DNA from 2 places in the Butyricicoccus sp. AM32-19 genome. Region 1 is predicted to be linked to the other one. Evidence: predicted binding sites of a transcription regulator. Region 1 holds the regulator's gene; the other holds the start of a gene.

What was found. The regulator HrcA, encoded in region 1, represses chaperone genes, less so after heat shock. The targets are predictions, from matches to a motif close to TGTTAGCACTCNNNNNNNNNGAGTGCTAACA.
Region 2: DW806_RS06185 (co-chaperone GroES) is a predicted target of HrcA. The motif match lies at 5,786-5,816, and genes of this name have one in related genera.

The regions. Positions count from the first base shown of each region.
Region 1 covers NZ_QUIX01000002.1:123,956-138,871, forward strand. The annotation lists gene DW806_RS02615 (PD-(D/E)XK nuclease family protein) at 1-2,561, opposite strand, end outside; FMN riboswitch at 2,850-2,976, shown strand; gene ribD (bifunctional diaminohydroxyphosphoribosylaminopyrimidine deaminase/5-amino-6-(5-phosphoribosylamino)uracil reductase RibD) at 3,148-4,233, shown strand; gene DW806_RS02625 (riboflavin synthase) at 4,233-4,868, shown strand; gene DW806_RS02630 (bifunctional 3,4-dihydroxy-2-butanone-4-phosphate synthase/GTP cyclohydrolase II) at 4,884-6,092, shown strand; gene ribH (6,7-dimethyl-8-ribityllumazine synthase) at 6,173-6,634, shown strand; partial or broken gene DW806_RS02640 (hypothetical protein) at 6,756-7,018, opposite strand; gene dnaJ (molecular chaperone DnaJ) at 7,146-8,297, opposite strand; gene dnaK (molecular chaperone DnaK) at 8,425-10,272, opposite strand; gene grpE (nucleotide exchange factor GrpE) at 10,329-10,856, opposite strand; gene hrcA (heat-inducible transcriptional repressor HrcA) at 10,885-11,931, opposite strand; gene DW806_RS02665 (Gfo/Idh/MocA family protein) at 12,235-13,254, shown strand; gene DW806_RS02670 (hypothetical protein) at 13,353-13,940, shown strand; gene DW806_RS02675 (Gfo/Idh/MocA family protein) at 13,997-14,916, opposite strand, start outside.
Region 2 covers NZ_QUIX01000005.1:56,947-71,862, reverse strand. The annotation lists gene DW806_RS06210 (hypothetical protein) at 1-43, opposite strand, end outside; gene DW806_RS06205 (hypothetical protein) at 451-663, shown strand; gene DW806_RS06200 (IS30 family transposase) at 852-1,928, shown strand; gene glyA (serine hydroxymethyltransferase) at 2,217-3,470, shown strand; gene groL (chaperonin GroEL) at 3,813-5,438, opposite strand; gene DW806_RS06185 (co-chaperone GroES) at 5,459-5,743, opposite strand; gene DW806_RS06180 (THUMP domain-containing class I SAM-dependent RNA methyltransferase) at 5,918-7,102, opposite strand; gene DW806_RS06175 (hypothetical protein) at 7,545-7,922, opposite strand; gene DW806_RS06170 (hypothetical protein) at 8,154-8,516, shown strand; gene DW806_RS15020 (hypothetical protein) at 8,700-8,900, opposite strand; gene DW806_RS06160 (zinc-ribbon domain containing protein) at 8,949-9,224, opposite strand; gene DW806_RS06155 (sigma-70 family RNA polymerase sigma factor) at 9,301-9,831, opposite strand; gene glmS (glutamine--fructose-6-phosphate transaminase (isomerizing)) at 10,037-11,875, opposite strand; gene glmM (phosphoglucosamine mutase) at 12,437-13,789, opposite strand; gene ruvB (Holliday junction branch migration DNA helicase RuvB) at 13,838-14,878, opposite strand.

The DNA of each region.
Region 1 (14,916 bases):
TCGATCACGTTGTCGAGGATCTGCTCCACGGCGCGCACCAGTCGGCGGAACAGGTACTGGAAACGCGCGGTTTTGTTCTCCAAGCCGCCCAGTTCCTCCGCGACATACTGCCGTACCGCTTCACGGCAGGCTTTCCGCACGGTCGGCTGATCGACATGGGCGGCGCCGCCCTCGCACTTTCCAAGGGTATCCAGCGCATGCTCGAGCACATAGTGGATGAACGTGCCGGTCGAGAGCGCATCAAACCTCGCCACGCGGCGCGGCTTGGCCTTCAAACCGTACTGCATAAAGAACGCAAACCGGCAGGAATAGAACGTATCCACGCGCGAAGCGGTCAGATTGAGGCTTTTTCCGTACAATCCATCAATCGTGTGCGGACTGCTCAGCGGGCCTCTGCCGCGCCGCTGTGCCTGCGCGTTTTTGACTCGCTCATCATCCTTATAGTAGTCATAGGCGGCCCGCACGGCGGCTGTCCGGTCGCCCGAAAGATACGCACACGCAAGTTCGACCGCCGGTCGTTCCGCCTGCAGGCGGTCGCGCACGGTCTCCGTCCGATGGGTGGAAAACGGCACATCCGGCAGCAGCTCCCGCACTGTGTTCACGAAGTAGGACGGCCGCGTTTCACCGCCGCCTGCGTCGATGGTGTGATACGTCAGCAGCAACTCGTCTGTCGGGCACGCGAGTGCCCGATAGAGCGTTTCCTGCTCCATCAGCAGGCGTTCCTCGCCGTAGGCTTTGAGTTCCACGCCGAGCGCATCCATTTTGTCGCGGTCCATGTCACTCAGCAGCGAAGTCGAGGACGGGGTTTTCGGTATCAGGCCGTCGTTAACGCCCAGCAGGATGACATATTTCGCATTTTCCGTACACGCACGCTCGATGTTGCCGCAGGTCACGCGGTCGAGCGAAACCGGAATCGTACCCACATCGTACTCGCCGAGCACCAGCCGGAACAGCTGCGCGAAACGGTCGAGCGTCAGCGGCATATCACCGCACACCCATGCAAACTGCTCCATCGCAGAAACCAGGATTTCCCACAGCTGGCGGTACTCGTCGGCCAGCTGCAGACGGCCCGCCTGCTCGTGTCCGGCGGCGCGGTCGGTCATGCGCTGCGGCGCATCCACCGCGAGAAGGAATGCATAGAGCGCACGCACGCAGTCACCTGCAGGCTGCTCACCTGCAAGTGCCTCGCGCAGTGCGGAGAACGGCGCGATTGCCCGTTTGCGGAGTGTGTTCAGTTCGGCAAGCTGCGCCTTCGCATTCTCGTCGATGGACAGACCATAGCCGTCCGGATGCTCGGTCCACTCGCGTTCCCATGCTCCGCCGCGGATGTTCCAGGTGAGCACATAGTTCTCTAATTTATCAATTTCGTCCCAATCCAAGCCCGCAAGTCCGGTCTTGAGACAGGAGAACAGATCTTCATATCGGAAGTGATTTCGTACCGCCTCGAGTGCATTCGTGACCAGCGCCATCGGCGGACGAGACAGCAGATCCGGCTTTTCCGCGAGGAACACCGGAATGTCGTACCGCGCCATCGCCATTGCAAGGAACGCACTGTACGGCTCGATATCACGTGCCGCAACCACAAAATCGCGGCAGCGCGCGCCTTCGTCCCGCACCTTGCGCCGAATGTAAGCCGCCGCGTGCTCGCACTCGTCAAACGGCGAAGCCGCCTCGTACAAACGAACGCCGGCCGCGCTCTCCTGCGGGGTGCGCACCGGCAGCAGGCTTTCGCGCTCGAGCGCAGCCAGTCCCGCCGGTCGGGCCACCTTGCTTTCGCCCAGTTCGATGCGCTCGACCGTCTGGTTATGATGCTTTGCCATTCGGGTTAATTTCTGCACTGTTTTACAGCCGGTAAGGAAAATCTCCGGGTAATCCGTATCGCAGGTTACCGCTGCAGCGAGCGGCACACCCGCCGCCAGCATGGCATCAACTACTGCACTTTCCTGCACGGTAAAGCCGAGAAAACCATCCAGATAGACCGCTGCACCGTCCAACGTGTGGCTTTCTGCCAGGCGGTCGCGCAGATGTGTCAGGCGGTCTCTCGGGTCGGGCAGGGACTCCTCGCACAGACGCTCATAAGCTGTTAAAATCTGTGCAAGATCGGACAATTTTTCTGCAAGTACCGCGTCCTCACTCTCCTCGGCAGCCGCAAACAGCGTCTCCGGCGCGACCGCACAGGTTTTGCACTCGTCGATCAGCCGCAGCGCCTCCTGCAGCAGCTCCGGCTTGTCTGCCAGACCCTTCCACGCACTCAGCCCCCCCTGCACACGGCGTGCCGCCTCCTGCAAGGTCAAAAGCTGACCTGCCGGCGTCAGCATCTGCTGTGCCAGTCCGCCGACCTCAGAGAACACACGGTCAGCCAATCGCGAGAACGTCAGCACCTCGGCCGTGCGTGCGCCGTGGTTGTGCGTGGCTGCGGCAAGCCGCCGCTCCATCAGGTGCGAGTTCAGCTCGGGCACGAGCAGAATCTGCCGTCCCTCTCCCCTTTCACTCAGCGCCGCGATCTCCCGCAGGATGGCCGTTGTCTTGCCGCTTCCCGCTCGTCCGGTCCAGATCCGCATGGCACACTCTCCTTTCGTTTCATAGCTATTTGATTATAGCACAACCGGAGCAAATTGAAAATTGGTAATGGAAAACGGAAAATTATCAATAACAACCGTATGGTCATTTTATATTTTCTGTGCGTTATCAGCGTATTTTCCAGTCTTTTTCGAACTTTTACAGCGTTTTGTTTGCATTCACATATTCTGTAAAATTATTTTTTCAAAAAACTCTTGCATTTTTCTCCGCTTGGGACTATACTTTCCTCAGGCGGAACAATAAAGGCTCTGCCCCGCAAAACCAAATATTTGATTCTTCAGGGCAGGGTGCAATTCCCTACCGGCGGTACAGCCCGCGAGCGGATGCCATTCGGCGGAAGCATGATTCGGTGAAATTCCGAGGCCGACAGTATAGTCTGGATAAAAGAAGAATGCGCGGAAAGATTTTCCGTTGTTTGCTGTTCTGAAATGCCGATTCGGTGTTTCAGACTTTTTATTTTCACAATGCTTTTTTCAGCGTCCCGAAGATTCTGTCTTTGGGACGTTTTTTTGGCTGTCGCCAAACTATCGTGAAATTTTCTACAGAATTATTATATCAGGTGATTCTATGCAGGAGCAAAAACAGGAATATATGCGTCAGGCGTTGGCGCTGGCCCAGCGCGGAGCCGGTCACGTCAATCCGAATCCGATGGTCGGCTGCGTCATCGTCAAGGACGGAAAAATCATCGGTGAAGGCTGGCACGAGCACATCGGCGGCCTGCATGCCGAGCGCAACGCGTTCGCGCACTGCACCGAGGACTGCACAGGCGCAGACCTGTACGTCACGCTCGAGCCGTGCTGCCACTGGGGACGCACGCCGCCGTGCACAGACGCAGTCATCGAGCACAAGATCGGCCGCGTGTTCGTCGGCTGCCTCGACCCGAACCCGCTGGTAGCCGGCAAAGGCGCACAGATCCTGCGCGACGCAGGCATTGAAGTCGAGACCGGCGTGTGCGAGGACGAATGCCGCCGCGTGAATGAAGTCTTCTTTCACTACATCACGCACAAAACGCCGTTTGTGACGCTCAAGTACGCGATGACGCTGGACGGCAAAATCGCCGCGCACACAGGCGACAGCCGCTGGGTTACCGGCGAGACCGCCCGCCGTAATGTACACGAAACGCGCAACCGGCTGCCCGCCATCATGGTCGGCATCGGCACCGTGCTTGAGGACGATCCGCTGCTCACCTGCCGCATTGACGGCGGGCGCGATCCGATCCGCATAATCTGCGACAGCCGCGCACGCACGCCGATCGACAGCAGAATCGTACAGACGGCAAACAAAATCCCGACCTATATCGCGGTCGTCGGTCGAAATGAGCGCACCGCTGAACTGGAACGGCACGGTGTACACATTCTCGAATGCAAAACGAAAGACGAGCGCGTAGACCTTGCCGACCTGATGCACCAGCTCGGCGCACTCGGCATCGACGGCATATTGCTTGAAGGCGGTTCGGCACTTGCGTTCTCCGCGCTGCAGGCCGGTGTGGTGCACCGCGTGCAGGCGTACATCGCCCCGAAAATCATCGGCGGTGCAGGCGCAAAAAGTCCGGTCGGAGGTCTGGGATTTGACAAGATGGTGCAGGCGCTTCCGCTGAAGGACGTGACCTGCACGCCGATGGGCGAAGATTTCCTGCTTGAAGGGAGATTGTAATGTTTACTGGACTTATCGAAGAAATCGGTACGGTGCGGCGCATCGAGCGCGGCGCAAAGGGCGCTCGGCTGACGATTGCGGCAGATACCGTGCTGGAAAATACCAAAATCGGCGACAGCATTGCCACGAACGGCGTATGTCTGACCGTGGTCGCGCTGACGGATGACAGCTTCAGCGCCGACGTGATGGCGGAGAGCCTGCGGCGTTCCGCGCTCGGCAGTCTGCAGAGCGGCTCGCTGGTCAATCTGGAGCGCGCGATGCCTGCCGACGGACGGTTCGGCGGTCATATCGTATCCGGCCATATCGACGGCACCGGCTCGGTTCTCTCGCAGCGGCGCGAGGACAACGCCGTGTGGGTGACGATCAAAACACCGGCTCCCCTGCTCCGGTACATCGTCGAAAAAGGCTCGATCGCCATTGATGGCGTCAGCCTTACCGTGGCGGCTGTGACGGACACCGACTTTTCGGTCTCCATCATCCCGCACACCGGCGCACAGACCATTCTGCTCGGCAAAAAGCCGGGCGAGCCGGTCAACCTCGAATGCGATGTGATCGGCAAATACGTTGAAAAAATGCTCACGCCGCACAAATCCAGCGGTATTACAATGGATTTTCTTGCACAACACGGATTTTAACGGAGGTTTTCTTTTATGGAATATCAGTTCAATACAGTTGAAGAAGCGCTCGAAGAACTTCGCGCCGGACACCTCATCCTCACCATCGACGACCCGGACCGCGAGAACGAGGGCGACCTCATCTGCGCCGCACAGTTCGCCACGACCGAAAACGTCAACTTCATGGCGACCCATGCCAAGGGCCTGATCTGCACACCGATGAGTGAGCAGGTTGCGCTCCGTCTCGGTCTGGAGCAGATGGTAAAGGTCAACACGGACAACCACCACACCGCGTTCACGGTCTCCATCGACCATGTGGACACCACGACCGGCATTTCCGCCGAGGAACGCGGCTTTACCTGCCGCAAATGTGCGGATATCCACACCAAGCCGGAGGAGCTCCGCCGTCCGGGACACGTTTTCCCGCTTGTTGCACGCCGCGGCGGTGTGCTGACCCGCAACGGCCACACCGAGGCGACTGTCGATCTGTGCCGTCTGGCCGGACTCGAGCAGTGCGGTCTGTGCTGTGAGATCATGCGCGATGACGGCACGATGATGCGCACGCCCGAGCTGATGGAGAAGGCCAAAGAATGGGGTCTCAAGATCATCACCATCAAGGACCTGCAGGACTACTGCCGCCGTCATGATAAGCACGTTGTCCGCGAAGCTTGTGCGAAAATGCCCACCCGTTTCGGTGAGTTCCGCATCTACGGCTACGTCAACGACCTGACCGGCGAGCACCATGTTGCGCTCGTCAAGGGCGAGATCGGCGATGGCAAGAACCTGCTCTGCCGCGTACACTCCGAGTGCCTGACCGGCGACGTGTTCGGTTCCCGCCGGTGCGACTGCGGTCAGCAGCTGGCGGCAGCCATGCAGCAGATTGACAAGGAAGGACGCGGCGTGCTGCTCTATATGCGCCAGGAAGGCCGCGGAATCGGTCTGATCAACAAGCTGAAGGCGTATGAGCTGCAGGAAAAGGGCTTCGATACAGTCGAGGCAAACGTAAAGCTCGGCTTTGCGCCCGACCTGCGTGAATACTGGATCGGCGCTCAGATTCTGCAGGACCTCGGCGCAAAGGAGCTGCGCCTGCTGACCAATAATCCGGAGAAGATTTACGGTCTGGACGGTTTTGGTGTAGAGATCACCGAGCGCGTGCCGATCGAGATCGCACCGCAGAAGGACGACGCGTTCTACCTCAGAACCAAGAAAATTAAGATGGGTCACCTCTTTAGTGAAACATTGTAATCAATCTATCCCGCAGGGCGGGATGACCTCACCTCGCCCTGCAATATATCTGTTCACCATATTGAAAGGAAGATTTTAAGATGAAGGTACTCGAAGGCAAGTTAGTAGCAACCAAGGGCAAGTTTGCAATCGTTGGTGCACGTTTCAACGAATTTATCGTTTCCAAGCTGATCTCCGGCGCGGAGGACACGCTGGTACGTCACGGTGTGGACACGGATGACATCACGCTCGTATGGGTTCCGGGTGCATTTGAGATTCCGCTGGCGGCGCAGAAGCTGGCGCAGAGCGGCAAGTATGATGCAGTTATCTGCCTCGGCGCGGTTATCCGCGGCTCGACCAGCCACTACGACCTCGTGTGCAACGAGGCTGCCAAGGGCATTGCACAGGTCAACCTGCAGACCGGTGTGCCGGTGACCTTCGGCGTGGTTACCACCGAGAACATCGAGCAGGCCATCGAGCGCGCAGGCACCAAGGCCGGCAACAAGGGCGCAGATGCAGCGATTGCGGCTCTCGAGCTGGCAAACCTGCTGCCGCAGCTCTAAAATTGTGCAAAAAAAAAAATGCTCTCTGATGATTCAGAGAGCATTTTTATTTACCATCCTCAATTCTCCATTTTCCTCCTGCAGACGAAAAACCACCCGAGAAAATCCCGGGTGGTTTTCTTTATTCTACCGAGCCTTCTCCGCCCATGAGCGCGGTCAGCTCCTCAATCCGCTCCAGTGGGAACGGCGGGAACGCCACCGGCTTCATGGCGATGGACATCAGCTTCATCGGGTTATCGTCCGCCGCTGCGCGGTTAGAGTGCAGTACACCGCGCCTGCCGGTACGACCGGACGGCCGCACACCCTGCAGGTGAAGCTGTCGTCGCAGGCGTGCGTTTTGTAATAACCCTTTTGATATTGCTTGCGTTTATTCTCCCGATTCATGAGAATTCCTCCTGAAAAGTCGATATTATTCGTCCTTTGGGGAGGTGGTTTATGGGTTCAGCCGACCTCCCGGTCAGCTTACCGAATCCAATTCGCCGTATTTCTTCAAAAAGCAAAGCTCCTTTAATTATTTATCCTTAAGTGCGTCCTTTACCTTATCCCAGAAGCTCTTGCGCTTGACCTGATTCTCGTCGGTAGACGTTTCCTCGAACTCACGCAGCAGCTTTTTCTGCTTGTCGGACAGGTTCTTCGGCACCTCGATGTTTACGCGGACGTACTGGTCGCCGCGACCGCGGCCGTTGACATTCTGAATGCCCTTGCCGCGCATGCGGAACGTCGTACCGGTCTGCGTGCCTTCCGGAATCTTGTACTCGATGCGGCCGTCGATGGTCGGCACCTGCAGCGTATCGCCGAGTGCGGCCTGTGCGAACGAAATCGGAATATCGACATGTACATCCGAGCCGTTGCGGGTAAAGATCGGATGCGGACGGATGGCAACCGTTACGAACAGATCGCCTGCGGGACCGCCGTTCACGCCTGCATTGCCCTGACCGCGCTGCTGGATGGACTGACCATCGTCGATACCTGCCGGAATGTTGACCTTGAACTTGCGGGTCTTGCGGACACGACCCTGACCGCCGCACTTCGGACACGGCTTCTTGATGATCTTGCCGGTGCCGCGGCAGTTCGGGCAGGCGCCCTGCGTCTGGAACATGCCGAGCGGCGTGCGCTGGGTCTGCGTAACAACGCCGGTGCCGCGGCAGTTCGGACAGGTCTCCGCCGTGGTGCCCTTTGCGGCACCTGTGCCGCCGCAGTCGTCACAGGATTCGATGCGCTCGACCGTGATCTCCTTCTCACAGCCGAATGCGGCTTCCTCGAAGGACAGGATCACCGTCTGACGGATGGATTCGCCTCGCTGCGGTGCGTTGCGGCGGGACGACCGTCCGCCACCAAAGCCGCCGCCGAAGAATGAGCCGAACAGGTCGCCCAAATCGCCCATGTCAAAGCCGCCGCCGTAGCCGCCTGCACCGGCGCCGCCGCCGTAACTCGGGTCAACGCCGGCAAAGCCGAACTGGTCGTACTTGGCGCGCTTCTCCTTGTCGGACAGCACCTCGTATGCTTCGTTTACTTCCTTGAACTTATCCGCAGCCTCCGGATTATCCTTGTTGAGGTCCGGGTGGTACTTGCGCGCCAGCTTGCGGTATGCCTTTTTCAGCTCATCATCACTTGCGCCCTTCTGTACGCCGAGCACTTCATAATAATCTCTTTTATCAGCCATAAAAAATCATCCTATACACAGGGATAGGCGCACCAAAGTGCGCCTCTCCATTAGAGTGGAGTGTGGAGAGTGAAGAGTGAGGAGTTTTTCTCTCCACTCTTCACTCTTCTATCTTCACTCTTGCTTATTACTTATTGTCGTCGTCCTTAACCTCGGTGAAGTCAGCGTCTACAAAGTCGCCCTGCTGGCCGCCCTGTGCGCCTGCACCCGGCTGGCCGCCCATGTTCGGGTCGCCCTGCGGTGCCTGCTGCTGATAGATCTTGCCGGCCAGATCGGAGAACTTCTTGGACAGACCTTCGGTTGCAGCCTTGATCATATCGGTATCGGTGCCCTTGAGCGCTTCCTTAACCTTTTCGATCTCAGCCTGAACGCCTGCCTTCTCATCTGCGGACAGCTTGTCGCCCAGATCGGTCAGTGCCTTCTCGGACTGGAATACCAGCTGCTCAGCGTTGTTGCGAACCTCAACTGCTTCCTTGTTCTTCTTATCCTGCTCAGCGTACTGCTCAGCCTCGTGCATTGCCTTGTCGATCTCGTCCTGAGACAGATTGGTGGATGCAGTGATGGTGATCTTCTGCTCCTTGCCGGTGCCGAGGTCCTTAGCGGATACGTTTACGATGCCGTTTGCGTCGATATCGAAGGTAACCTCGATCTGAGGAATGCCGCGCGGTGCCGGAGCGATGCCGTCGAGGGTGAAGCGGCCGAGGGTCTTATTGCCCGCAGCCATCTCGCGCTCGCCCTGCAGAACATGGATCTCAACCGACGGCTGGTTGTCAGCTGCAGTGGAGAAGATCTGGCTCTTCTTGGTCGGGATGGTGGTGTTGCGGTCGATCAGCTTGGTGCATACGCCGCCGAGGGTCTCAATGCCGAGGGACAGCGGAGTTACGTCGAGCAGCAGCACGTCCTTGACCTCGCCGCCAAGTACGCCGCCCTGAATGGATGCGCCGATTGCTACGCACTCGTCCGGGTTGATGCCCTTGAAGCCTTCCTTACCGGTGATGCCCTTAACAGCCTCCTGTACAGCCGGGATACGGGTGGAACCGCCAACCAGCAGAACCTTGGACAGATCGGAAGCGGACAGACCAGCGTCGCTCATAGCCTGACGAACCGGGCCCATGGTGCGCTCTACGAGGTCTGCGGTCAGCTCGTTGAACTTTGCACGGGTCAGGGTCAGCTCGAGGTGCTTCGGGCCGGTTGCGTCTGCGGTGATATACGGCTGGTTGATGGAGGTCTGGCTCATGCCGGACAGCTCGATCTTTGCCTTCTCAGCAGCTTCCTTCAGGCGCTGCATAGCCATACGGTCATTCGACAGGTCAATGCCGTTGGACTTCTTGAACTCGTCAACCATCCAGTCGATGATGCGCTGGTCGAAGTCATCGCCGCCGAGGTGGGTATCACCTGCGGTGGACAGAACCTCCAGAACGCCCTCGCCGATATCCAGGATGGATACATCGAACGTACCGCCGCCGAGGTCGTAAACCATGATCTTCTGCTCGGATTCCTTATCTACGCCGTAAGCCAGCGCAGCAGCGGTCGGCTCGTTGATGATACGCAGAACTTCCAGACCTGCGATCTTGCCGGCATCCTTGGTAGCCTGACGCTGCGAGTCGGAGAAGTAAGCCGGAACGGTGATGACCGCCTGATTGACCGGCTGGCCGAGGTATGCTTCTGCGTCAGCCTTCAGCTTCTGCAGGATCATAGCGGAAATCTCCTGCGGGGAGTACGGCTTGCCGTCGATGTTTACGCGGTAGTCGGTGCCCATGTGACGCTTAATAGAAATAATGGTACGGTCAGCGTTGGTTACAGCCTGGCGCTTAGCGACCTGACCGATCATACGCTCGCCGTCCTTGGAAAATGCAACAACAGACGGAGTGGTGCGCGCACCCTCAGCGTTAGGGATGACTACGGCTTCGCCGCCCTCCATAACAGATACACAAGAGTTCGTCGTACCAAGGTCAATACCAATGATCTTACCCATAATAAATACACTCCTTAATAGTTAGGATTTAGTTTACTTTAATTAATAGTTAGTAATCAGTTTGCAACCTTCACCATCGCATGGCGAATAACCTTATCGCCGATCTGGAAGCCCTGCTGGAAGGTTTCCGCGATAACATTCTCACCGAGGCTTTCATCCTCAACGTGCATAACCGCGTTGTGGAAGTTCGGATCGAATGCGGTGCCTGCGGTAGCGTCGATGACGGTGACGTTAATGCCCTTGAGGCTTTCGGTCAGCTGCGTCATGGTCAGCTCGACACCCTTTTTATATTCGGTGTCGGCGGTCTCTGCCTTGAGCGCCCGCTCGAGGTTATCATAGGTCGGCAGCAGTGCGGTTACGGCGCGGCTGACTGCATCGGTGTACGCCTGCTCGCGCTCGCGCTGGCTGCGCTTGCGGAAGTTGTCGTACTCCGCCGCCATGCGGAGATAACGATCGTTCAAGTCGTTATACTTGGCTTCCCAGTCCGTCGCGGGCTTTGCATCAGCCTTAGCGGTCTCCTCTGCGGGAGCCTCGGTCTTTACCTGCTCCTGCTCTTCCGCCTCCGGCTTTGTCTTTTTGCTCATGTCGTTTTGTGCCTCCGTTTACAGGAAATCAATGATTTCCGTCTTTTTCATCTAAAAATGTCTCGGCAATCAGCTTGTTCAGCCCTTTTGCAAAGCGGCTGAGCTGTGCGGACAGCTTGGCGTAATCCATGCGGGTCGGACCCACGATGCCGATCGCACCCTGACCGATCTTGCCGATATCGTATTTTGCGTAAATCGCCGAGGTTTCACTCAGCGGGTTTTCACCGTTTTCCGGTCCGATGAAGAACTGGATGCCGTCGATCTTGCGGGTGGCCGGCAGCAGGTGCTTACGGTCGTCCTCCATGTAATCGAGCAGCGTCTGCGCCTTTTTCGTATCGCGGTACTCCGGAAAACGAAGCAGCTTGCTGGCACCGTCGAGGTAAACCTTCTGGTCGCTCAGCTCGGTGATCAGCTCTGCGATGTACTCGGCCACCGGAGCGAGCAGCGCGGTCAATCCCGCGGCGCGGCGCACAATGTCGAATCGCTCGGCGGTGATGCTCGAGAGCGGCAGTCCGGTCAACGTCTGGTTGAGCACATAGGTGAGCAGCTCGGCCTCATCCTTGGAGACCTCGGCCACCGTGCGGACCATTTTATTCTTGACCGTGCCCGAATCCGTAACTACTACGATTACGAAATTCATCTTATCGACTGCAATGATCTCAAACTGCCGGATGGCGATCTGCGTCATGGCCGGTGTGATAGCAACCGACGCGTAATTCGTCAGACTGGTGAGCAGCTTGCCGGCTTCCTGAATGAGGTGGTCAAGCTCGCGTACCTTGGTAAGCACGCTGTTCTGCAGTGCGTTTCCGTCCTCCGCATTGTCGGCCGGACGCTCCATCAGTTCATCCACATACAGTCGATAACCCTGCGGTGAGGGGATTCGCCCCGCAGAGGTGTGCGGCTTTTCGAGGTAGCCCATGTCCTCCAGTTCACTCATCTCATTGCGGATGGTGGCGGACGAGAACGGCAGCTCGTGTCCCTCGGTCAATGCCTTGGAGCCAACCGGTTCAGCCGTGCGGATGTAATCGCCGATGATGGCTTTGAGTATTTGCTTTTTACGTTCCGAAAGCTCCACCGAAGCAGACTCCTTTCTTTCGGTTGTTAGCACTCCATCTCCCCGAGTGCTAAACTTAATTTACCACCACATACGGACAAAGTCAAGTGCTGTTTGTGAACAATTTATGAAATGATGGTCGGAATTTTATCACACTCGTCTGCCGAGTGCTGAAATGCCAATTTTCACCGTATGAAAAATGCTCTGATTTGGTCGTTTTTCCTTGCGTTCGCGTTCACACAGTGATAAAATTATTATGAGAGAGACAGGCAATCGTTCGATTGCCGTAGAGAGAAAATCCGCTCTATAAAAAGGAGAACAAACATGAAGGAAATCAAAGTTGGCATCGTTGGTTTGGGCCGTCTCGGTTCGGTACACGCGCAGAATCTTGCGTTCAAGATTCCCGGCTGCAAGCTGGTCGCTGCCTGCTCGCTCGTGCAGAAGGAGCTGGACTGGGCAAAGGACTACCTCAAGGTGGAGTACACCACCACGGACTACAAGAAAATGGTTGATGAGGCAGACATTGAAGCTGTCGTTATCGTCTCCTCCTCTCCGGAGCACTGCTGGATGATCGAGTACGCGCTCGATGCAGGCAAGCACGTTTTCACCGACAAGCCGCTCGGCTGCTCGCTTGAGGAGTGCAAGCGCGCTGAGGCTGCTGTTGAACGTCACCAGGACAAGATCTTCTTCCTTGGCTTTATGCGCCGCTACGATCCGTCCTATGCGGATGCAAAGGCACAGATCAACGCAGGCCGCATCGGCAAGCCGTATCTGGTAAAGGCTACCGGTCTGGACCCGGAAGCACTGGTCGAGAGCTGCATCAAGTTCTCCAAGACCTCGGGCGGCATCTTCATCGACGCGGCTTCGCACGACATTGACCTGATGCGCTGGTTCCTCGGCGGTGAGGTTACCGAGGTTTACGCCGCAGGCACCAACTTTAAGCACCCCGAGTTTGCCGAGAACGGCGACACCGAGACCGGCATGGCAATGCTCAAGTTTGACAATGGCACGGTCGCTTTCCTGCACGTTGGCCGTACTGCGCCGCACGGCTACCACACCGAGACCGAAATCGTCGGCACCGAGGCGCATATCCGCGTAGCCGGTGTACCGTGGAAGGACCGTGTAATGGTTTACGATCAGTACGGTGCCCGTCAGGAGATCGTCGAGAACTTCCCGCAGCGTTTCGCAGAGGCTTACCTGCTCGAAATGGTGGACTTCATCGACTGCATCCAGAAGGACCGCAAGCCCGAGCTGACCGTTTACGACGGCACCAAGGCAACCCTCGTTACCTACGCGATTACGGATTCGTTCCACTCCGGCAAGCCGGTTCAGGTACAGTATTAATATATTGTAAAATCGCACAAAAGCAGAGTCGAAAGGCTCTGCTTTTTCTTGCATATTTTCATCTTCTCTGCTATTATAATGGCAAGGAGGTAGAGATTATGAACAACAACATTCCCATTGCCCGCTGGCTTTCCATGTTCTGGCTGTGCAGCGCCGTTTCACTGGTGCTTGGACAATTCAGCGGCTCCGTCACTTTGAACGGTACAAACGGTGCAGCGCTCACCGTTACCGGCATTCTCGGTATATTCTGCACCCTCGTGCAGTTTTATCCGTTTTACCGGTTCAGCCGCGTGTCCGAGCGCCTGCAGCGTGCGTTCACAGCCACTGTGCTCAGCGTGGCGGCAACCGTTGTCGGCCTGCTGGCCATGACGCTCGTTCCGAGCGACACGCCGCCGTATACACCCAGCACGTTTTATCTGCTGTTCAGCCTGATCGCACTTGCCGGTGTGATCGCAGCCTATGTCTCGCAGTTCTGGCTGTACACCGGACTGGACGATGTCTGTACAGAGCGCGGCTACGACTTTCCGCCCAAGCGTATTCGCTGGTGCTTTTATCTTTCCCTTATCAACATTTTGCTGCGCATGCTGCCAACTTCCATTCCGATTTTTCTCTCGCAGATTGCCAGCCTTGTGCTGCTTGCCCTGTTTATCCGTGCCGCATATCAAGCGGAAAAGCTGACCGTATAACCCAATATAAAAGAAAAAGGACCGCTGGGGCGGTCCTTTTTCTTATATATGAGAGATTATTTGTAGAGAGCAGGTTTATCCATCATCTCGATCGGCAGGAACTGATTCGTGCCGCGGGAACGGTTGAGCGTGTCTGCTGCGACGCAGGCAGCGTAGCCGTCCCATGCGGACGGACCATCCGGCTCACCCTTCTCCTCGAGTGTCTTGACCCAATGGGTCAGCTCAATGTCATAGGCTTCAATAAAGCGGTCCTTCCAGTCGGTCAGGATCGGGAACGAACGGGTTGCGTTCGAGCGCTTGACAACCGCATACGGATCAGGCAGGTTGACTGTGCCCTTCTCGCAGACGACCTGACACTGGATGTCGTAACCGTAAGCGTCCGCAACCTGAACCTCTACGTCAATACGCGCACCGGACTGGGTTTCCAGCAGCACGATCTGCGGGTTGTCGTAACCCTTGGTAGAGCACGCGGACTGGCGCACCTTGAGCACCTGACCGCTCTTATACTCATCGCCGAGCAGCCAGCGGCATATGTCCAGCTCGTGGATTGCAACGTTGGAAACGCCCATCTCGGTCTGGAAGCCGTCCGGCTGAGACACGTTACGGTGGCACGCGTGAATCATCAGCGGCGCACCCAGCTCACCGGAGTCGATGATGCGCTTCATCTCGGCGTAGCCGCGGTCATAGTGGCGCATAAAGCCGACCTGTACCAAACGCTTGCCGTGTGCGGTCTCGGCCGCGATGATTTTCTCGCAGTCGGCGGCACTCTGTGCCAGCGGCTTCTCGCAGAACACCTGCTTGCCCGCTTTGAGAGCCTCGAGCACATAGCCTGCGTGGCTCGGGTCGGACGAGGTGATAACGACCGCCTGCACCTCCGGTGCTGCAATCAGCTCCTCGCCGGTCTTGTATGCCTTCATGCCTTCGTACTGCGCCGCAACCTTAATCGCAGCTTCTTCAAAATAGTCTGCACAGGCAA
Region 2 (14,916 bases), on a different contig from region 1:
CGCCATTCGGACAGATTGTGCGCTGCTCATACTTATGGTTCATTTTCAGACTTCCTCCCTTGATTTTAGTGCCTTACTCGGGTTATAATCAAGGTACAGCCGGAGTAAGGCTTCCGGCTGGCCTTTTGATTTTTGGCTTGCGGTGTGGCTTTGGTCGGCGTTACCGCAAGCCATTTTCATTACTTGCTGATATGCTCAATGCAAGCAATGATTTCGTCGGGCGTATGCCCCTTGGATTTCAGCCATTCGATCAGTCTGGCGATTTCCTTACAGGTCATTTCCTCCATGCTACCTCACTTCCTTTCAGATCAGAGGTTTTACTCTCCTTGCCTTACAAGTATATTATAAACCATTCGGTTTATATTGTCAACCCTTTAGTTGATATTTATAAACTAAAATATTGACATTTTATACTTTTTGGTTTATACTTCATTGCAAGGGGGTAATATTATGACAACAAAACAAATCGTAAAGCAGGCGCTCGCATACTGCGATCTATCCAATGCCGAATTAGCTCGTCGATTAGACTGGTCACCACAACTGTTGAGCAAGCGCCTTTCCACCGGAAAACTTTCACCAGAAGAATGGACTGCTATCGGAGAAGCCATCGGCGCAGAAGCAAAGATCTGTTTTCAATTCCCCGATGGAACTGTAATTCCATAAACAAAAAAGACTGCTTACGCAGTCTTTTTCTTTTTTCTTTAATTCGTATATTAGCAACTGACACAATATGTTGTATTGTTGTTATCTACATATCACAGATATTGATTTTTGTTTGCTTTTACCAAAGATTTATCATATATAATGTGTTATAATCTTTTGCATACCACAATATATAGGGGATAGATATAATGAGTGCAACTATTCAACGATACCGAAAAGGACAACACTTAAAGCAAACACAACGCCTGCTGATTGAGCATCTACGCTTACAGGGTCATAGCACACGCGATATAGCAGATGTTGTTGGATGCAGCCATGTAACTGTATGCAACGAGTTAAAACGCGGTCAGTATGAACACACAAATTCCGACCTGACTACGGAAATTAGATATTCGCCGGAAATTGCAGAGCAGCGTTATCAGACTAATCTTGCAGCTAAAGGTGCACAGGTCAAGATTGGACACGATCACAAGCTCGCTAAGGCTTTGGAAACTCTGGTCATCAAAAAGAATTACTCGCCCTCGGCGGCAGTGGCCGAATTGAACAACAAAGGCTGGGATTTTGATGTGAAAATTTGTGCGCGCACCGTATACAACTATATTGATACCGGCGTTCTGAATATCAACAGAACAGATTTGCCCATGAAAGGTAGACAGAAGCGCAAATATAGACGTATCAAAACACAGAAGCGTGTATCTGCCGGAACCAGCATTGATTATCGCCCAGAGGAAGTAGATGAGCGTACAACGCTCGGCCATTGGGAGATGGATACTGTGTATACCACCACGAAAAAGGCAAAAGCCGTTCGGCTGAAACCGGCCTTACTCGTACTGACGGAGCGCCTGTCGCGCAAAGAACTCATTATCAAGATGCGCGACCGTACCTCTGCCAGCGTAGTTCGTGCGCTCAATCGTCTTGAACGCAGTATGGGTGCAAAGAAATTCACAGATACTTTCCGAACGATCACCGTAGATAACGGCAGCGAATTTGCCAATGTGGATGGCATGGAGAACTCCGGCCTGCGCAAGAGTGAGAAGCGCACGAAAGTCTATTACTGTCATGCCCACCATAGCTGGGAGCGTGGTTCTAACGAGAACGCTAATCGTCTAATCCGGCGATGGTTTCCAAAAGGTACTGACTTCTCCAAGGTGACGGCAGCACAGATCGCTGCCTTGCAGGACTGGATCAATAACTATCCACGCAAGGTTCTCAGCTGGGCAACCTCCAATACAGTGTACGAACTGTATATGCAGCAGCAGGAATAAGCCGTCAAAATCGCATATTTTCTCATTTTAGGAGTGGCGAAAAAAGTCACTCCTTGTTGGCGTGCTTAAAATACCTCGAATTACCCCAAAAAAGTGCTGATAAAGCGTAAAAAGTAAAGGCATTGTGTATGATGTACACAATGCCTAAAAATCTTCTATCAATTTGTGTTAATTTTACTCTTGCTACTCAGCTTGGTTATATTTTTCATAAAATCGACTTGCTTTTTTATGAGGGCAATGGTATAGTCAAAGAGAACTTTATACTACTAAAGCTTGGAGGTAGTTCAAATGTACAAAGAAATGATGGATTCCATCGGTATGATCCAGTCGATCGACCCCGAGCTGGGCAGTGCGATGAACGAGGAGCTGCACCGTCAGCGCCAGAATATCGAGCTGATCGCCAGCGAAAATATCGTTTCTCCCGGCGTTATGGCTGCTATGGGCAGCGTGCTGACCAATAAGTACGCAGAGGGTCTTCCCGGCAAGCGCTACTACGGCGGCTGTGAATTTGTTGACAAGGTAGAGCGTATCGCAATCGAGCGCGCATGTGAGCTGTTCGGTGCAAAATATGCGAATGTTCAGCCGCACTCCGGTGCACAGGCCAACCTTGCGGTTTACTTCGCTCTGCTCGACCTGGGCGACACCGTTATGGGCATGGATCTGTCTCAGGGCGGTCACCTGAGCCACGGCTCTCCGGTCAACCAGTCCGGCAAGAACTACCACTTTGTTTCCTACGGCGTAAACGAGGATGGCTTCATCGACTACGCTGAGCTTGAGAAGGCTGTCAAGAAGCATCGCCCGAAGCTGATCGTTGCAGGTGCATCCGCGTATCCGCGTGCCATCGACTTCGAGAAAATGGCCGAGGTCGCACATGGCTACGGCGCTTACCTGATGGTCGATATGGCGCACATTGCCGGTCTGGTTGCCGGCGGTCAGCACCAGAACCCGATGCCGTATGCTGACGTTGTTACCACCACCACCCACAAGACGCTTCGCGGTCCGCGCGGCGGCCTGATCCTGACCAACAACGCTGTTCTGGCAAAGCGCATTAACTCCGCTGTATTCCCGGGCACCCAGGGCGGCCCGCTCGAGCATGTTATCGCTTCCAAGGCGGTTTGCTTCGGCGAGGCACTGCAGCCGGAGTTCAAGGAGTACGCACGCAAGATCGTTGAGAATGCCAAGGCTATGGCTGCACAGCTGCAGGCACGCGGTGTCAAGCTGGTTTCCGGCGGTACCGACAATCACCTGCTGCTCGTTGATCTGACCGACGAGGAGTGCACCGGCAAGGATCTGGAGGCGCGTCTGGATTCGGTTCACATCACCGCCAACAAGAACACCGTTCCGGGTGAGAAGCGCAGCCCGTTCATCACCTCTGGCGTTCGTCTGGGCACCCCGGCCGCTACGACCCGCGGCATGGGCGTGGAAGAGATGAAGGTCATCGCGGACTGCATTGCAGACTGCATCTATCACTACGATGAGAAGAAGGACGAGATTTCCGCACGCGTTCTGGCACTCACCGAGAAGTTCCCGCTGTACGAATAATCTCCGGCTGCTGCGGAACTGCTTCATCCGGATTTTCGAGCAATGGCTGCATAAAACTCCGGAGCACGCAAATTCGATGATACTCATACAAAAACAGAGCGTTTCACTGCTGTGAAGCGCTCTGTTTTCATTTCCGGGTAAGTCTCAAGCCTCTTGAAGAATACATTAAGCACATTTGTATCTGTAATTTTTCGACAACAGAAAAAGGCCGACGCCTGCATTTTGCAGGCGTCGGCCTCATACATATCTGGCGTCTTTCCACTGACGATTGTCGTAAGTTTATGGTAAGTTTGCCTTTGAACCCTTGAAATCTCCAGTGTTTTCAGCGTTTTTCGGTACTGCTTAGTACATACCGCCCATATCCGGAGCAGCCGGAGCCGGAGCAACAGGCTCCTTCTTATCAGCAACCAGGCTCTCGGTGGTCAGGACCATCGAAGCAACGGATGCTGCATTCTGCAGTGCGGAACGGTTTACCTTGGTCGGGTCAACGATGCCGTTTGCAATCATGTCGCCGTAGGTCTCGGTTGCAGCGTCAAAGCCGTAGCCAACCTTGTCAGCGTGCTTTACCTTATCAACAACGATTGCGCCCTCGATGCCTGCGTTGGCAGCGATCTGCTTCATCGGTGCTTCCAGACCGCGTGCAACGATCTGCATACCGGTCTTCTCATCGCCGGTTGCCTCTGCAGCCAGAGCCTCAACCGCTGCGATAGCGTTTACATAAGCTACACCGCCGCCTGCTACGATGCCTTCCTCAACAGCTGCGCGGGTTGCGTTCAGTGCATCCTCGATGCGGAGCTTCTGCTCCTTCATCTCAGTCTCGGTTGCAGCGCCAACCTTGATAACTGCTACGCCGCCGGCCAGCTTAGCCAGACGCTCCTGCAGCTTCTCACGGTCGAAGTCAGAGGTGGTGCGCTCGATTGCGCCGCGGATCTCAGCAACGCGGTTTGCGATAGCCTGCTTGTCGCCAGCACCGTCAACGATGGTGGTGTTCTCCTTGGTTACCTTGATCTGACGGGCAGAACCCAGCATATCCATGGTAGCGTCCTTCAGCTCGATACCAACCTCCTCGGAGATTACGGTACCGCCGGTCAGGATTGCGATGTCGCGGAGCATATCCTTGCGGCGATCGCCAAAGCCCGGAGCCTTAACAGCTACGCAGGTGAAGGTGCCGCGCAGACGGTTTACGATCAGGGTGGACAGAGCCTCGCCCTCAACGTCCTCAGCGATGAGCAGCAGCTTCTTGCCAGCCTTAACAACCTGCTCGAGGATCGGCAGCAGCTCCTGAATGTTGGACAGCTTCTTATCGGTGATCAGCACCAGAGCGTCGTCCAGGTTTGCTTCCATCTTCTCGGTGTCGGTGCACATATACGGGGTGATATAACCGCGGTCGAACTGCATGCCCTCAACAACCTCAGAGTAGGTCTCAGCGGTCTTGGACTCCTCAACGGTGATAACGCCGTCGGTGGAAACCTTCTCCATAGCCTCTGCGATCAGGGTGCCGATCTCGTCGGAGCTGGAGGAGATAGCGCCTACACGTGCGATGTCGTTCGTGCCGTCAACCTTCTTGGAGTTCTCAGCAATCGCTGCAACAGCAGCCTTGACTGCCTTGGCGATACCGCGGCGCATTACCATCGGGTTTGCACCTGCTGCTACGTTCTTCAGACCCTCACGAACGAAAGCCTGCGCCAGAACGGTAGCGGTGGTGGTGCCGTCGCCTGCGATGTCGTTGGTCTTGGTGGCAACTTCCTTAACAAGCTGTGCGCCCATGTTCTCGAAAGCGTCGTCCAGCTCGATCTCCTTAGCGATGGTAACACCGTCGTTGGTAATCAGCGGACCGCCGTACTTCTTATCCAGTACAACGTTGCGGCCCTTCGGACCGATGGTTACCTTAACGGTATCAGCGAGCTGATCAATACCGCGCTGCAGAGCCTTGCGCGCGTCCTCGCCGTAAATAAGCTGCTTAGCCATGATGAATTACCTCCTGAAAATTACTCTACGATTGCCAGAATGTCGCTCTGACGAACGATGATATACTTCTCGCCGTCCAGCTTAACCTCAGTACCGGTGTACTTGCCGGTGATGACCTTCTGACCCTTCTGAACTTCCATCTTGATTTCCTTGCCGTCAACAACGCCGCCCGGGCCTACTTCGATGATTTCAGCAACCTGGGGCTTCTCCTGTGCGGATGCGGTAAGAATAATGCCGCTTGCGGTGGTCTCCTCCGCCTCGACCATCTTGATAACTACGCGGTCGCAAAGGGGCTTGAGCTTCATAATGGATTCCTCCTATGAAAAATAAGATTTTACAATGTCGGGGGTTAGCACTCAAATTACCCGAGTGCTAACTTCGAGTATTATCTTACACCAAGGAGCCGCAATATGCAAGGGGGTAATCCGGAATTTTCACAAAAATTTTCTGAACAAATTATGAACAGTGCCCTGTACCGCTCAGCGTTTTGCAGGCCGTTTAGCAGACGGTCGGTCGGAGTGCTTATTCTCTCCCCTGTTCGATGCAGACGGGTCTTTAAAATACATATGCAGCTCGCACTTGATCATGCCGTTGTACAGCTTGCGGCGCTTATCCGCCTTGCGGCCGTAGCAGCGCTCGAACAGCGGGTCCGAACTGAGCAGATACTGCTTCATCGGGCTGTTTTTTGTCGCTCTGCCGAGGTCGGCGTACAGCTTTTCCGCCTGCTGCAAGTCCAGCAGACGCTCACCGTACGGCGGATTGGCAAACAGTACGCCTGCACCGCTGTAATCGCGCTTTACTGCGTCCGCGCGCTCGAAGAACACCGTGTTCGCCACACCGGCCTTGCGCGCGTTCTCGATGGACAGCTGCACGCAGTCCGGGTCAATGTCGCTGCCGACGATATCGAATTTTGCGTCCGGCTGGGCAAGGTCGAGCGCACTCTCGCGCGCCTGCTGCCAGACCGACTTGTCAAAGCAGCTCCACCTTTCCGCGTCAAAGCGGCGCAGCAGACCGGGGGCACGGCGCTGCGCGATCATGGCCGCCTCAATCGCGATCGTGCCCGAGCCGCAGAACGGGTCGAGGAACGGATCGCGCCCGCGCCAGCGCGCCAGCTTGACCATAGCCGCCGCCAGCGTCTCACGAAGCGGCGCCGCATTGCTGTTGGCGCGGTAGCCGCGCTTGTGCAGACCGGCACCCGAGGTATCGAGGTACAGCTCAGCCACATCGTGCATGATGGCGAACTGAATCTGATACTTTTCACCAATCTCATCAAACCAGGTCTGACCGTACTTCGCGCCCAGGCGCGATACGACTGCCTTTTTGATGATCTTCTGGCAGTCCGGAATCGAGTGCAGCGTGGAGTCCAGACTGTGACCCTTGACCGGAAATGCGCCGTCTGCCGAAATGAACTGCTCCCACGGGAGTGCTTTTACGCCCTCGAACAACTGGTCGAACGTTTTGGCTTTGAATGTGCCGATGCGGATGAGCACACGCTCGGCGCACCGCAGGTTCAGGTTCGCCCATGCAAGCGTGTTTTCGTCACCGGTGAACAGCACGCGGCCGTTTTCCGCGTGCACGTCGGTCAGCCTGCCGCCGAAGCGCAGCTCGTCCGCGACGATGCCCTCCAGCCCGAATAAAGTCGGACAGCATAATGTAAGTTCCATCGTGTTTCCTCCAAAAAGGCTCCCGCCGTCATAGCAGGAGCCGAAAGTCCTTTTTAACCTTTATATTGTATCGGTTTTTAAGGATTTTGTCAAGATTTGCGACGAGATAACGCGGTTTTCTGAATGCCGCTATTCGGAGCGTTATCGCTTGAGAAGCGATAACGCTCTTGCCTGCCCTGCATGGGCGCAAGAGGGAGACACCAAGGTTTGCCCGTAGGCCACTAAACCTTTTTCCCGCGCCGTGTGCGGATTAAAGCAGTGTTCGATTTGTGCAGGTAGAGCCAGCGCATTCATGTAGGCAAACAGATAGAATCGGCAATGGGTAAAGAGGGCGTTGTCCATTGCAAATTCCAAACAGGAGTGTTTCTATGAACACAGTGGGTATTGATGTTCCAAGCAGAAAGAGCACGGCTGCATCGCTTCGTTCTTTGGGCGAGGTTGTTCAGCTGCCGTTGGATGTTGTCCGCAACGCGGGAGGATTGGCTTCTCTCGCCGAGCACTTGAAGGCACTTGACAGCGAAACCCGCGTTGTGTTGGAACACGCATCGTAGTTCGTGAACGCATCGTCATCCGGCGGTTCCGGCCAACTCCACTGCTCGATCGGCTCATTGATATGCACGTCAAAGAACTTTGTTTCCGGTTCGCCGCACTCGCAGTTCGTTTCAAAGAAGTAATCCGGCATGAACTCTGTTCCGTGCCAGCCTTTACCTTCTCCAGTTTCGGCATTGTACTGCGTAAAGTACCAGCCGATACCCTCCGCTTCTCCTTCTTCCTGCTCAAAACGAACATATGGGAGATAGATCATTTTTTCATTTTTCACACCTTTTTCCTCCTTATTTGAGGCCTATTTTTACTGCGGACAAATAAAAAGTGCCGGTAATGAGAATTTCATTACCGACACTTTCGATAAGGAAGGCTCTTTAGGGTCTTCCTTTTCTTTTTATCAAGAACTACCCCAATTACAGGAGTTATCGCCTATGCCCAGCAATATACCATCAAAGTCCGATGAAAACGGCGCAGCCGAATTCATCAGTACCAGAAACTATGTGACTTGGATTACTATTCCCGCTTTTCGCACGAGGAACTGGAATCCAAGCACGCCGACATTCTGCATTTATACGAGGCCCTTAAGAAAGACACCCGCGTTTGGATTGCCTTATCGTTCGCCCTGATTCCGGTTAGTGCGTTTATCTTAAGGGACTTTTATCTGCTTCTCACCAATCCCACCTATGCCTTCTACACATCAAAAAATATGAACATCGCGGAGATTATAGCTCTTCTCATACATATCAGAGCCCTTCTGCTGCACGCAGCATTCATCGCATTTTCCGTTTCTGACGGTTTCTATCTCGGCTTTCTTCGCCGGCAGAAAGAGACGATCGAGGAGCTGCTTACCATCAACGAAGCCAAGTAAAGGATCTTCTCTATGCATTTCTGCATTTTTAAGCGCAACGAAACGCTGGACGTACTTCTGCTCCCCCACAAGGGAACAAACATGTACAGCTTCGTGAATCTTAGCAAAGGCCATATCTGCCCTTGCTTATTTCCCAGTATTGATGCCGCTATTGCTGACCTTGACGACCGGCAGAAACGTGGCTTAATCCTGAAATACGATGTTATTGCTTAAAATCAAAAGAAAACCTCTGCTCATTTTGAGCAGAGGTTTTCTTTTGCCGCAAGCCGCCCTTCGCCTGCGGATCCGATTCTTCATTTCTTTATCATTTTTCGGAACACACATTCCCTTGCCGATTCCTTTCCTTTGGGCAAAGAAAAAAGCACCAGCAATGAGAAAAGTCATTACTGGCACTTTTAACGTGTCATTTATTGATTTTTTATCGTTACGGTATCACTGCTCACGCATCTTTGCGAAGCACTCGCTGCAATATACCGGGCGGTCAGATTTCGGCTCGAACGGAACGCGAGCCTCGCCGCCACAAGCAGCACAGGTAGCGGTGAAGAACTCACGCGGACCGCGTGCAGCGTTCTTGCGCGCGTCACGGCAGCTCTTGCAGCGCTGCGGCTCGTTCTGGAAACCGCGCTCTGCGTAAAACTCCTGCTCGCCGGCGGTGAACACGAACTCCTTACCGCATTCCTTGCATACTAAAGTCTTGTCTTCGTACATGGTTTTTACCTCTCTTTGATACTGTTCCCTCGGGAAACTTGAAATATATGCGTACAGACACTGCGCCTGCTATCGCCTAAATAGGTTTAATGGCTGCCGATTTTCGCTTGATGCGTTGGACGGCATTATCCACAGATTTGATTGGTTTGTGCAGCGCTTCGGACATCTCTTCATACGATAAGCCGTCCAAAAACAACGTCAAAACCTGTGCCTCAAATTCAGACAAAAGCGAGTAGAGCTTCTTTTTCCGCTCTTCCCTCTCCTCATTGCCGATAACAAGCGATTCAGGATCACCATTCGGTGCAGTTACCCGGGTACGCGATTCCGCAAGGTCTTCAAACAGAGGTCGATCGATTGACATGGACTGATTGAGCGGGTCGTGCTTGAGCGACGCTGCCGCCTTCACTGCGGAATAAATCTTCCGCGTGATGCACAACCGTGCAAACGCTCCAAAGGGTATGCCCTTGCTCTCGTCGTACTCCCGGACGGCATTCAGCAGCCCGAGCATGCCCTCCTGCATCAGATCCTCTGCATCGGCGCCTGCCAGAAAGTAGGGCCGCGCACAGGTCTTGACCAGACGGGTATAACGACGGATCAGATTCTCCATCGCAGGTCCGTCTCCTTGCCGTGCCAGACGGCACAGCTTTTCATCCGGAATCCCGTTCGATGGCTGTATTTGATAATCATTTCTCATGTCAATAGCTATTATACGCGGTAGAATTGGAAATGTCAAGAAACGATTGTCATCTTTACCTATATCACACAAAAACACGCTTCTATTTTTGTGTAATTATGACAATATTGTTGACGTTTTACTCTACAGTTACCGACTTTGCCAGGTTGCGCGGCTTATCGACATCACAGTTGCGCTCCACTGCGATATAGTATGCCAAAAGCTGCATCGGAATAATCGAAAGCGAAGCGGAAAATTCATACAGGCACTTCGGCAGGCGCACGATGTGCTGGCAGACCGACTCATCCCCGGTGAAATCGTCCGTGGTGACGAGCACGACGCTTGCGCCGCGCGCTACAACCTCACGGATATTGGAGACTGTTTTCTCAAACAGTGCCGGCTGCGTTGCCAGAGCAACAACCAGAGTACCCTCCTCGATCAGAGAAATGGTGCCGTGCTTAAGCTCACCGGCAGCGTACGCCTCCGAATGAATATAGGAAATTTCCTTCAGCTTGAGCGAAGCCTCGAGCGCGGCGGCATAGTCCAGCCCGCGGCCAAGGAAGAACACGCTCGAGCGGTTTGCATACAGCGTAGCGATACGCTGCATATCCGACTGGCATTTCAGGGTCTGCTCGATGCACTCCGGCAGGCGCTGGAGCTCAGCGCAGAGCGCACGCTCGTCACCGATGGAGATGAGGCCGCGCACACGCGCGATCTTAACCGAGATGAGATACAGCGCGGAGAGCTGCGCGGAGTACGCCTTGGTGGTGGCGACCGAAATCTCCGGGCCGGCCCAGGTATACAGCACACCGTCTGCTTCGCGCGCAATCGTCGAGGAAACGACGTTTACGATCGCAATCGTGAACGCACCTGCCTGCTTGGCCAGACGCATGGCAGCCAGCGTATCCGCCGTCTCGCCGGACTGGCTGATAACGATGCACATATCCTTTTTACCGATGATCGGGTTCTCATAACGGAACTCGCTGGCAACCTCTGCCGTGCAGCGAATGCGGCACATCGCCTCAATCACGCGCTTGCCGACCATGCCTGCGTGCAGTGCAGAGCCGCAGCCGATGATATGGATATGCTCGATCTCACGCAGACGCTCGTCGGTCAGACCGTTGTCCTCGAATACAACCGCATCGTTTTTGATACGCGGCTTAACCGTATCGGCAACTGCCTTGGGCTGCTCCATGATCTCCTTGAGCATAAAGTGCTGGTAGCCGCCCTTTTCCGCTGCGGACATATCCCACGTTACGGTCATGATTTCCTTCTCTACCGTATCGCCGAACTCGTTCATGACAACTACGCTGTCCGGGCGAACGATTGCAACCTCGTTATCATCCAGAATAATGTAACGCTTGGTGCGATTGATAATAGCGGTAATATCGGATGCGATCATGTTCTCGCCCTCACCGATACCGATAACCAGCGGGTTGCCGCGGCGTGCAGCAACAATCTCCTGCGTGTTATCCATCGAGACTACGCCCAGTGCGTAAGAGCCGCGCAGACGCTGCACGGCCTGCAGAACGGTCTTTGCCAGATCCTCCTGCTTGCCGGTGTGCAGATAGTCCACGAGGTGCGCGACAGTCTCCGTATCGGTCTCGGACTTAAACTCGTAGCCGTGTGCCTCCAGACGCTCACGCAGCTCCTTGTAGTTCTCGATAATGCCGTTGTGTACAACTGCTACCTTGCCCTTGCCGCCCAGATGCGGATGTGAGTTGCGGTCGGACGGCTCACCGTGCGTTGCCCAGCGGGTGTGACCGATACCGCAGGTGCAGTACATGTCGCCGCCTTCCTCCTTGATCTTCTCCTCAAGGTTTGCAATGCGGCCGCGCGCCTTGACAACGCGCAGACCGTCCTTCGTGAAGGCAGCCACACCGGCAGAGTCATAGCCACGGTATTCCAGACTGTACAGACCCTTGATGAGAATCGGAAGCGCGTTCTCGCGTCCGGTGAATCCAACGATTCCACACATAAAATAATACTCCTTTGCAACGGTAAATATAACATATCTTCCGCAACATTTCAGTATGAGCCTTAGGCAGCACGGAACAATGAAAGCTGCGGCTTCTTGCACGAACTCCGGTCGCGCTGCCGCGCCGCTTTGTGAAGATTTTACGTCCTGACTGCGTTGCGATTTTACGATAATACATCAAGCATTACCGCCAAACACGCCTTATTGGTCCGTAAAACTCTCTCACAAATCGCTCTTGTTTAATTATTCCGTATTGCCTTACCTCAATATATGCGGTGAATTTCTAATTTTGGGTATAAAAATAGTGCGTTACGCATAACTGCTCTGTCGATACGGTCGCCCGTATGTTTTAACAGCCTGCTGACGATCAACCCACTTGTGACCGAAGGGCACCCGCCGAATACTTTCGATTAACCCTTTCCTCGTCAACTGCGATACCGGCTGCACCGCAGTTCTGGCGCTTAGCATGTTATGGAATTGTGCGCAAATGCTCCCACCTCCCTATTCAGAATGAAGAAAGTGGGTGTGCAAACCACACCCACTCCCGTTGGCTCTTTTATATTATACAACAGACTCGATGACTTTGGCAACCTTTTTTGCCAAAGTATCTACCTGCTCACTGTTCGTGCCCTCTACCATGACGCGCACAAGCGCCTCCGTACCGGACGGGCGAACCAGGATTCGGCCGTTATTGCCCAGCTCTGCGGAAGCCGCATCGATAGCCGCCTTGACCTCGGGCAGCTGCTGCAGGGTAGCCTTCTTATCGTTCGGCACCTTGACATTGATCATCAGCTGCGGCCACGGCTCAACCTCAGCTGCGATCTCCGAGCACTTCTTGCCGCTCGCCTTGAGGATAGACATAAACTGCAGTGCAGTCAGCTCACCATCACCGGTGGACGCATACTCAAGAAAAATAACGTGTCCGGACTGCTCGCCGCCCAGAATGTAGCCCTTCTTGAGCATCATTTCGAGCACATAGCGGTCACCTACATTGGAGCACTCGATCTTCATGCCGTTCTTATCGGCGTAGGCGTGCAGACCCATGTTGGACAAAATGGTGGCAACAAATGCGCCGCCGCGCAGCTTGCCTTCCTTCTTCATGTGCGCCGCGCAGACTGCCATAATGCGGTCGCCGTCCAGCTCCTCGCCGGTCTCGTCTACGATCAGGCAGCGGTCAGCATCGCCGTCAAAGGCAACGCCAAGATCAAAATTGCCTGAGCGGACACGCTCCTTCAGCTGACCGAGATGGGTGGAGCCGCAGTTATCGTTGATGTTGATGCCGTCCGGCTCATAGAAGCGAATTTCCGCCTTGCACTCGACCAGACGCATAAGGCGCTCCACCGTCGTGGAGGAGGAGCCGTTTGCACAGTCCACCGCCACGCGCAGACCGGACAGGTCGCCCTTGATGGTATCTGCAAGGTGGTCGGTGTACTCGACTACCGGATCGATCTCGCTTTTGAGTACACGGCCGATCTTCTCGTGGGTCATCTTCGGAATAGACTCGAAATCGTCGATCAGGTCCTCAATTCTTGCCTCGGTTTCGTCCGGCAGCTTGTAGCCGTTGCCTGCAAAAATCTTGATGCCGTTGTACTCAAAGGAGTTGTGGCTTGCGGAAATGACAATACCCGCATCTGCCTTATGCTTGATGGTGAGGAAAGCGACCGCCGGCGTCGGGATAACGCCGAGCAGCTCTACATCCGCGCCAACCGAGCAGATGCCCGCGACGAGCGCGTTCTCCAGCATATCCGAGGATACGCGGGTGTCCTTGCCGATCAGCAGCTTCGCCTTGCGGCCGTGTGCAGACTCCTGCGTAAGTGCGTATGCCGCTGCCGCGCCGATCTTGAATGCCAGCAGTGCATCAAGTTCCGAGTTCGCTACACCGCGAACGCCGTCTGTTCCAAAATATCTACCCAAATGAAACACCTAACTTTCTTGTATGATAAAGGCGGGGAAACGATTGCATTACAGCATTTGCTGTCCGTCCGCCGGTTCCAGATTTAAATGACGGTAAGCCTGCAGCGTCACGCAGCGTCCGCGCGGCGTGCGGCTGAGAAAGCCGATCTGCATGAGATACGGCTCATAAACATCTTCCAAGGTGATTGCTTCTTCGCCGATGGTCGCGGCCAGCGTGTCCAGTCCGACTGGACCGCCGCCGTAGTTCTGGATAATGCTTTTGAGCATTCTGCGGTCTACGTTATCCAGACCTAACTCATCAATCTCGAGTGCGCGAAGCGCAATGTCGGCACTTTTTCTGTCAATCGTACCGGTGCCGATTACCTGTGCGAAGTCTCGCACACGGCGCAGAAGCCGGTTGGCGATTCGCGGCGTACCACGGCTGCGCCGCGCAATCTCGAATGCGCCCTCGTGCTCGCACGGTACATTAAGAATGCCTGCCGAGCGTTCAACAATGCCGCACAGCTCCTCCGGCGAATACAGCTCCAGACGGAGCATGACGCCGAAGCGGTCGCGCAGCGGGCTCGTCATCTGACCGGCACGCGTAGTCGCGCCGATGAGCGTAAATTTCGGCAGGTCGATACGGATCGAGCGCGCCGAAGGCCCCTTGCCGATGATGATATCGAGTGCATAGTCCTCCATCGCAGGATAGAGAATCTCCTCTACCGCACGGTCGAGACGATGGATCTCGTCAATAAACAAAATATCATTCTCTGAGAGATTTGTCAATAAAGCCGCCAAATCTCCCGCTTTTTCGATCGCCGGACCACTCGTAACACGGATATTCACGCCCATTTCTGCGGCAATGATGCCCGCGAGTGTGGTCTTGCCCAGACCCGGCGGACCGTACAGCAGCGTATGGTCGAGCGATTCACCGCGCATTTTCGCGGCCTGTATGTAAATGCTCAGGTTTTCCTTGGCTTTTTTCTGACCGATATAGTCCGCCATGGATTTCGGACGGAGCGAATTCTCGGTCTCGTCCTCGCTGAGCTGGCGGGTGGAGATGATGCGCTCATCATCCGTCATGCCGCCGGAAAATTCAATACTCAAAGGTACACTCTCCTACTTGATCAGGCTTTTATCGTCCA